DNA from 2 places in the Paenibacillus pasadenensis genome. Region 2 is predicted to be linked to the other one. Evidence: riboswitches for the same ligand, from Rfam matches in the RefSeq annotation. Region 2 holds a riboswitch; the other holds the start of a gene.
What was found. Region 2 has a riboswitch for FMN ahead of ribD (bifunctional diaminohydroxyphosphoribosylaminopyrimidine deaminase/5-amino-6-(5-phosphoribosylamino)uracil reductase RibD). Riboswitches for the same ligand answer to the same signal wherever they lie in the genome.

Region 1: it holds a riboswitch for FMN, as region 2 does, so the genes downstream of both, B8V81_RS21625 (DMT family transporter) here and ribD (bifunctional diaminohydroxyphosphoribosylaminopyrimidine deaminase/5-amino-6-(5-phosphoribosylamino)uracil reductase RibD) in region 2, are expected to answer to the same signal.

Annotation. Positions count from the first base shown of each region.
Region 1 covers NZ_NFEZ01000004.1:2,799,015-2,803,413, reverse strand. Annotated here, with positions in the region: gene B8V81_RS21640 (ATP-dependent DNA helicase) at 1-871, shown strand, start outside; gene B8V81_RS21635 (DUF6509 family protein) at 871-1,185, shown strand; gene B8V81_RS21630 (MGMT family protein) at 1,206-1,514, shown strand; gene B8V81_RS21625 (DMT family transporter) at 1,629-2,585, opposite strand; FMN riboswitch at 2,739-2,893, opposite strand; gene B8V81_RS21620 (hypothetical protein) at 3,026-3,412, shown strand; gene B8V81_RS21615 (response regulator transcription factor) at 3,566-4,300, shown strand; gene B8V81_RS21610 (sensor histidine kinase) at 4,297-4,399, shown strand, end outside.
Region 2 covers NZ_NFEZ01000004.1:2,375,752-2,380,150, forward strand. Annotated here, with positions in the region: gene lysA (diaminopimelate decarboxylase) at 1-798, shown strand, start outside; gene B8V81_RS19695 (peptidylprolyl isomerase) at 910-1,341, shown strand; FMN riboswitch at 1,458-1,668, shown strand; gene ribD (bifunctional diaminohydroxyphosphoribosylaminopyrimidine deaminase/5-amino-6-(5-phosphoribosylamino)uracil reductase RibD) at 1,935-3,050, shown strand; gene ribE (riboflavin synthase) at 3,052-3,735, shown strand; gene B8V81_RS19710 (bifunctional 3,4-dihydroxy-2-butanone-4-phosphate synthase/GTP cyclohydrolase II) at 3,762-4,399, shown strand, end outside.

The DNA.
Region 1 (4,399 bases), 420 kb from region 2:
GTTCACCCTTGACGCTTATCATCTGACGATCGTCGAGGAGCATCTGGACATGATCGGCACCGCGCTCGCGCTGTTCGACCGTCCGGACGGGCTGATCGCCTGGCTCGCCGACGAGGCGGACGGACTGTCGCTCGTGCTCATGCCGCGGCTCGTCAAGGAGGTGCTGGCGGAGCGCGTGTTCGCGCGTCCGATGCCGATCATCTTCTCGTCGGCGACGCTCTCGGCGGGCGGCTCGTTCCATTATGTGGCCGATTCGCTCGGCATCCGGGACTACCTGCAGTTCAGCACGCCGAGTCCGTATGACTACGCCGAGCAGATGCAGGTGCGGACGGTCCGCACGGACGGACCGGAGGCCAAGCGCGCTGCTGCTCTGAAGGCGCTTCGGCGCAGCGGCGGCCGCGCGCTGCTGCTGTTCCCGGACCGTCGGCAGCTGGCGGAGTTCCGCGACTGGGCGGCGTCGAGCGGGGAGCTGGACGGCTACCGGATGCTGTACGAGGGCGACGCGGAGATCAGCCATCTGATCGGCCGGTTCCAAAACGACGAGGAAAGCGTGCTTGCCGCCGCGACGCTTTGGGAAGGATTGGACATACCGGGTCCTTCGCTGTCGCTCGTCGTCGTCTGGGAGCTGCCGTGGCCGCCCGCCGATCCGGTCTACAACGCCCGGCGGTCGGAAGCGCAGGATGCTTTCGCCGAGGTGGAGAAGCCGTTCATGCAGCTGCGGCTGCGTCAAGGATTCGGGCGGCTCATCCGGACGCGCGAGGATCGCGGCGAGATCGTCGTGCTGTCGGACCGGCTGGACGAGCCGGCGGTGCGGCAGGCGGTGCTGGAGCTCGTGCCGGAGGGCACGCTTCAAGATGAGGAGGGAAGCTGATGGAGCTGGAGCTATTGGAAATTAGCGAATATACGGTCGAGAAGCTGAAGGATCCGTTCGGCATTCTGAGCGGCGACCGCTACGAGTTCACGCTGCTGATCGAGGTCGACGAGGAGGACGAGCTGTACCGCCCGGCGGGCCTGTACGTGCGCGTCGTCTACGCGCTCGCGTCTGGCGGGGAAGGCCGCGTCGTCTCGCATGAGATCCGCGAGCGCGGCACCGACCAGCTGCTGGACTTCGGGCTGGAGGAGGACGAGCTGGCGGAAGCGGCGGCGTTCTGCGCCGCCCATGCGGGCGAAGCCGACAACGTCTGAGCAAAGGGGAGGCGGATGACATGCAGCCATTCACGGCAAGCGTCGTCCAAGTCGTGAAAGCCATTCCCGAAGGACGGCTCATGACGTACGGCGCGGTGGCGGCGGCAGCCGGCCAGCCGCGCGCGGCGCGCCAAGTCGTGCGCGTGCTGCACAGCATGGGCGAGTCCCAAGGCTTGCCTTGGCATCGGGTCATGAACGCGGCGCGGCGCATCAGCCTGCCCGGCGACGGAGGCGAGCTGCAGCTGGCGCTGCTGGCGGCGGAGGGCACGGAGCCCGGACTGGACGGCTGCTTCGACGAAGCGCGGTTCATGCGTGCGGACGAAGCCTGAGCATCGACAGGATAGGACGTAAAAAGGGCGGCAGCCCGGATCCGCCTCAGAGGGGAGGATTCGGGCTGCCGCCCTTTTTGATCTGGCAGCGTTGCCGGGGGCTGAAGGCTGAAGTCAGCCCGCAGGAGCGGCGGGCTGAGCGGAGCGCGAGGCGCTGCGGCTCAGCAGCACGAGCACGGTCCAGATGACCACGAAGCCGGCGACTTGGCCGGCGGTGAGCGCCTGGTCGAAGACGAGCCAGTTGATGAGCACGCCGACGGCAGGGAACGCCAGCTCCGCGAGCGTGGCGAGCGAGGCTTTGGTGCCGGACAGCCCTTTGTAATAGAGCAGCATGCTCAGCAAGCCCGGGATGAACGCCTGGAACAGCAGGTTCACGAGCAGCAGCGCCGCCGCACCCCCTGCGCCGAGCGTCTGCCAGCCGTCGCCGGCGACGAGGACGAGCAGGCCGAGCAGCGGGATGGCGAGCAGGAAGCGCAGCGCCGTCACGAAGTGGAAGCCCATGCCCTTGGTGAGCAGGTACTTGCCCATGACGGTGGATCCGCCCCACAGCGCCGCCGCCCCGATGGAGAGCAGGCAGCCGAGGGTAGCGAGGTCATGCAGGCCGAGCGCCGGGGAGCCGAAGCCGAACGTCAGCAGGTAGGTGCCGGCCAGCGCCAGCAGCAGGAACCAGCCGAAGCGGCGCGGCAGCGCTTCGCGCAGCACGATCCGCGCGAGCAGGATCGCGAACAGCGGCTGCAGCTTCTGCAGCAGCAGGACGGCGTTGAAGTTGCCGTAGCTGAACGCCGCGGTGAACATGACGGTGGCGATCGCCGAGCCTCCCCAGGAGATGAACAGCATCGCGCCGACGATGCCGAGCGTGAGCTTGCCGGCGAGCTGATGACGGTAATGGATCAGGACCGGAACGGAATAGACGGCCAGCAGCAGATGCTCGAGAAAGACGATCTGCGCGGACGTGAAATGCTGGAGCAGCAGGATGCGGAACAGCGGATCGACTCCCCAGAGCGTCGCTCCGAGCGCGACATACCAGATGCCGCGCCCGCAGGAGAGCAGTCCGCCGCGGTCCGCCTGCAGCGGACTCGATGCGGCAGCGGTCGTACCCAATTCAAAAACCCCCATGAAACGGAATTTGAATTGAACCTCGTTAGAAGCAGCATGCCCCCGCCTGAAGGATCAGGACGGGGGCATGAAGAACCCGCCTGCCGCCAAAAATGGCGCCAAGCAGGGTTTCACCTTCTCTCATCCGGACTATACCGTCGGCCTTGGACTCGCACCAAGTCAGTCCCGCCGCCGCATGAAGCGGCAGCGGGAGTCGCGGGCTTCGGCGCCAAGCTGGCGCCGTCACCGCCGGTAGGGAATTTCACCCTGCCCCGAAGGTTCAGATTCAGTTAGACCGAATTGTAGCACAATCCGGCAGCGCTCGACAAGAAAAGTTCATGGTTCGCCGAAGCCAAAGAGCGGACGAGCGGGTATAATGGGAAAGGATAGGGAACATGCCAAGGAGGCTAATGACGTTGAAGAAATTCGGACTGATCCTATTGGCTGCGCTGCTGCTCGTCGCGGCGGGCTGCTCCTCGCGCAGCGGCGGCGTGGATGAATCCGCCGTGGAGACGCATATCGCGAGCGAGCCGGCGGCTGTCGCCGGCTCGCCGCTCCAGCTGACGGCGGAGATCGAGGGCATCGAGTCCCTCCTGCAGGAGGACGATCTCAAGATCGACTTCGACATCCGCGAGGAGACGGAGCAGGAGCTCCCGGTGCTGCTCACCTCGACGAAGAAGTCGGACAAGGAATATGAGGTGGAGCATACGTTTCCGGAGCCGGGCAAGTATGTGATCTACATCCACATCTATGCCGGAGACGACATCCACATCATCAAGCGCAACGAGTTCCAGGTCGGCTGACCGGCCGCTCGGAGCGCCGCCTGCGCGCTGCAGGCATGAAAAGCGATACGGGACGAAGCGGAGCAGTTCTCCGTTCGTCCCGTATTTGCTTTGCAGCGGATGCAGGGATGGATATAATAGGAAACCGAGAGATCAAGCAGGAGCGGACGGGGGATGGACATGAAGGTCGTATGGATCGAGGATGAGCGGGAGCTGCTGGAGGAAGGAGCCCGCTTCCTGCGGCAGGAAGGCTGGGAGGTCGAGGGAGCGGCTTCGGCGGAGGAGGCGGAAGCGCTCATCGAGCGCGGCAGGCCGGACCTGCTGCTCGTCGATTGGATGCTCGAAGGCGGGCGGACGGGACTGGATCTGTGCCGGCTCAACGACCGCAGCTGGCAGCTGCCGCTGCTCATGGTGACGGCCAGAGGCGATGAGTTCGACCGCGTGCTTGCGCTGGAGCTCGGAGCGGACGATTTCATTCAGAAGCCGTTCAGCCTGCGCGAGCTGCATGCTCGCATGAAGGCGGTGCTGAGGCGCGCAGGCCGAACGGCGACGGCGTCCGGCGCGGACGTCCAGGAGCCAGGCGGCGAAGGAGAGGTGCTGGAGCGCGGCGAGCTGACGATTCGGCCGCTGTCGCATGAGGCGGAGCTCGAAGGCCGGGCGCTTGAGCTGACCCGGACCGAGTTCGCGCTGCTGCTGCGGCTCGCCTCGCGGCCGGGCCGGGTATTCACGAGGACGCATCTGCTGGAGGAGGCGCTCGGCGACGCGTTCGCCGGTTATGAGCGCACGATCGACAGCCATATCCGCAACCTGCGGCGCAAGCTCGGCGACGATCCGGCCGATCCGCGCTTCGTGCTGACCGTGTACGGGGTCGGCTACAAGTTCAATCCCGATGCGGGAGCCGGCCGATGATGGACGCGCAGCGGATTCAGCGGATCGCCGCCGCCGCGGCCTTGCCGATCGGCGGCGGGGCGGCCGCCGCGCTGCTCGCGGCGCTGCTGCCGGCCGGTC
Region 2 (4,399 bases):
TTCGACCTGGCCGGCGGCGCCGCCTTCGAGGCGGTGCGGCAATCGCTGAGCCTCGATCATCTCGTCCTGCTCGGCGTCCACTCCCATATCGGCTCCCAGATCTTCGAGGTCGAGGGCTTCCGGATGGCGGCCGCCAAGGTGGCGGAGTTCGCCGTCAACGTCAAGGCCGAGCTCGGTCAGACGTTCCGCGTCATCAACCTGGGCGGAGGCTTCGGCATCCGCTACACGTCCGAGGACAGCCCGCTTCCGGTACGCGACTACATCGGCGCGATTACGGACGCGATCCGCTCGAACTTCACGGCGGCCGGCTATCCGCTGCCGGAGATTTGGGTCGAGCCGGGCCGCAGCATCGTCGGCGACGCCGGCACGACGCTGTATACGGTCGGCACGAGCAAGGACATCCCCGGCGTCCGCAAGTACATCGCCGTCGACGGCGGCATGACGGACAACCCGCGTCCGGCGCTGTACGAGTCCAAGTACGAGGCGGTGCTGGCGAACCGCGCCGCCGAGCCGGCCGCCGAGACGGTATCGGTCGCAGGCAAATGCTGCGAGAGCGGCGACATGCTGATCTGGGACCTGGAGCTGCCGAAGGCCGAGACGGGCGATCTGCTCGCCGTTTTCTGCACCGGCGCGTACAACTATGCGATGGCGTCCAACTACAACCGCATCCGCCGTCCGGCGGTCGTGCTGGTCAAGGACGGCAAGGCCGACGTCGCCGTGAAGCGCGAGTCGCTGGAGGACATCTCCCGCAACGACGTGCTGCCGGAGCGTCTGCGCAAGGCTGAAGTTCAGCCGTAAGCCGCTGCCGGCGAGCCTCCTTCGGGAGGCTCGCTTTGCGTTCGGGACCGGCGCTGGTGTATGATAAGAGGCGTACATAGCTTTTATTTTGGAAGGCAGGAGTGATGACAAGTGGCAAAACAAGCGAAAATCACGCTCGAAAACGGCGGCGAGGTCGTTCTGGACCTGTTCGACAAGGACGCTCCGAATACGGTCGCGAACTTTGAAAAGCTGGCGAACGAAGGCTTCTATAACGGACTTACGTTCCATCGCGTCATCCCGGGCTTCGTCGCTCAGGGCGGCTGCCCGAACGGCACCGGCACCGGCGGTCCCGGCTATACGATCGACTGCGAGATCAACCCGAACAAGCATGAGCGCGGCTCGCTCGCGATGGCTCATGCCGGACGCAATACCGGCGGCAGCCAGTTCTACATCTGCTACCAGCCGCAGCCGCATCTGGACGGCCAGCACACCGTCTTCGGCAAGATTTCCAAAGGCATGGAATACATCGACGCGTTCAAAGGCCGCGACAAGATGGCCAAAGTCGAAGTCGTCGAAGTCTGACTTCCTCGCGCGGAAGGCTCTCGTCCGAGAGCCTTTTTGTCGTTTAATCCCGACTCGTCCGCTTGCTTTTTAGCGTGCAGGCAAGTAAGATGAGTCATGCAAGCAATTGAATTCAAGCGAACCTTCGGGGCTGGGTGAAATTCCCGGGCCGGCGGTGATCCGTACCTGGCGCGTCTTCGGCATATGCCGCGGCTCGCCGGGGACGGTCAGTCCGTGACCCGCATGACCGCTTCTGCGCTTCCCTCGACCGAGGGCGCGTCGAGCGCATGCGGCTGACCTGGTGAAACTCCGGGACCGACAGTATAGTCTGGATGGGAGAAGGCTCGCTGCAAGACAGGCATGCATGAAGGCAGCTCCTCCATCATTGGAGGAGTCTGTTCAAGTCCGCCGCCCAGACATCGAGATCGGTTCCGCGCTGCCGCCCGGAGTCTGTCTTCCGATTCGATCCGGGACGGCGGTCTGTTCCCGCATTTCCAGGACGGCTTTTTTGGCTATCCGGTCGATCGGGCTCCTGCTCCTGCCGCGCGGCGACGTTTCCGACATTCCATCACCCCCGAAGGGCGCTCCAGGCGTCAATCGGGGGTGTTTTTGCATTGCGGGAAACGATCGATGATCGATATTACATGGAGCTCGCGCTCGGCATGGCGGCCAAAACGGCCGGCCAGACCGGCATCAATCCGGCCGTCGGCTGCGTCATCGTCAAGGATGGCCGCATCGTCGGCCTCGGCGCCCATCTCAAGCGGGGCGAAGGGCATGCCGAGCCGCACGCGCTGGCGATGGCGGGAGACGAAGCCCGGGGAGCGACGGCCTACGTCACGCTGGAGCCGTGCAGCCATTATGGCCGTACGCCGCCCTGCAGCGATCGGCTGATCGCGGCCGGAATCGCCCGCGTCGTCGTCGCGGAGCTCGACCCGAATCCGCTCGTCGCGGGCAGTGGCATGGCCAAGCTGCAGGCGGCGGGAATCGAGACGAAAACGGGCGTCATGGAAGCGGAGGCCAGGCGGCGGAGCGAGCCGTTCCGCAAGTTCATCACGACCCGGCTGCCCTATGTCACGCTCAAGACAGCCTCCACGCTGGACGGCCGCATCGCCGCGGCGAGCGGGGACAGCCGCTGGGTGACGGGGCCGGAGGCGCGCGAGGCCGTGCATGCGATGCGGCATCGCCATATGGGCATCCTCGTCGGCATCGGCACGGTGCTGGCGGACGACCCGAGCTTGACGACGCGGCTGTCCGTGCCGGGCCTGCATCCGGCGAGAATTGTCGCCGACTCGAGCTTGCGGCTGCCGCTGGACGCGAAGCTCGTGCAGGACGGAGCCGCGCCGACGATCGTCCTGACGTCGGAAGCCGCAGACGAAGGCCGAGCGGCCGCGCTGAGGGCGGCCGGCGTCGAGGTCATCCGCTGCGGCAGCGGCAGCTCGGTCGATCTGCGCGAGGCGATGAGACGGCTCGGCGAGCTGGAGCTCGGCTCGATCCTGCTCGAGGGCGGCGGAAGGCTGAACGGCTCGATGCTGGAGGCGGGGCTGGTCGATCGGATCTGCCTGTTCCTCGCGCCCAAGATCATCGGCGGCGAGGACGCGCCGTCGTCGTTCCGGTTCGCCGGCTTCGAGCGGATGGCCGACGCGATCGAGCTGGACGACGTCGAGGTGGAGCGCTATGGACGCGATATATGCATCAGCGGCAAGCCAGCCGCCAAGGGAGGGATCGGCTGACATGTTCACCGGATTGATCGAAGAGATCGGAGAGCTGCGCGGCGCGGCGCGAAAAGGAGAGGCGATGGTGCTCCGCATCGGCGCCGCCAAAGTGCTGGAGGGCGTCCGGCTCGGGGACAGCATCGCCGTCAACGGCGTCTGTCTGACCGTGACTGGATGCGGGCCCGACAGCTTCGAGGCCGACGTCATGCCGGAGACGTACCGGCATACGAATCTGGGCGGGCTGCCGGCGGGCAGCCCGCTCAACCTGGAGCGGGCGATGCGCGCGGACGGCCGCTTCGGCGGGCATATCGTCCAGGGCCATGTGGACGGCATCGGGCGGATCGTCGAGCGCAGGGCGTACGCCAACGCGGTGCTGTTCACGATCCGGCCCGCGGACGAAGGGCTGCGCCGCTACATCATTCCGCGCGGTTCAATTGCCGTGGACGGCATCAGCCTGACTGTGACGGAGGCGGGCGAGGACGCCTTTTCGGTGTCGATCATCCCGCATACGCTCGCCGAAACCGTGCTGCAGAGCAAGCAGGCGGGAGCGACCGTCAATCTGGAATGCGACGTGCTCGGCAAATATGTCGACCATCTGCTGCGGTTCGGCGGCAGAGGGGACGCCGCAGCCGCCGGCAGGCCGGGAGGCGCGGCCGGCGGCCCGCTGACGGCCGCTTTCCTGGCGGAGAACGGATTCGCATGAGCCAAGGCAACGAAGGAGGAGCAAGCATGGAACGATTACACCATCAAGACGGGGCGGCGCCATTCGATGCGATCGAGGATGCGGTGCAGGATCTGCTGGCCGGCAAGCCGGTCATCGTCGTCGACGACGAGGATCGCGAGAACGAGGGCGATCTGATCGCGCTCGCCGATACGATCTCGCCGGCCGTCATCAACTTCATGATTACCGAGGCGCGCGGGCTCGTCTGCGTGCCGATCGAGGCGGAGCGGGCGCGAGAGCTCGACCTGCCGCCGATGGTCGTCCGCAATACGGACTACCACGGCACCGCGTTCACCGTCTCCGTCGACCATGTGAGCACGACGACCGGCATCTCCGCACATGAGCGCGCCGAGACGGTGCGGGCGCTCGTCGACGGCGCGGCCCGCGCGGACGATTTCCGCCGCCCGGGCCATATATTCCCGCTGATCGCCAAGGACGGCGGCGTGCTGCGGCGCGCCGGCCATACGGAAGCGGCGATCGATCTGGCCAAGCTGTGCGGCGCCAAGCCCGGCGCGGTCATCTGCGAGATCATCCGCGAGGACGGCACGATGGCGCGGCTGCCGGACCTGGCGGACTTCAAGCGCAAGCATGATCTCAAGCTGATTACGATCCAGTCGCTGATCGAGCATCGGCGCCGCCGCGAGCA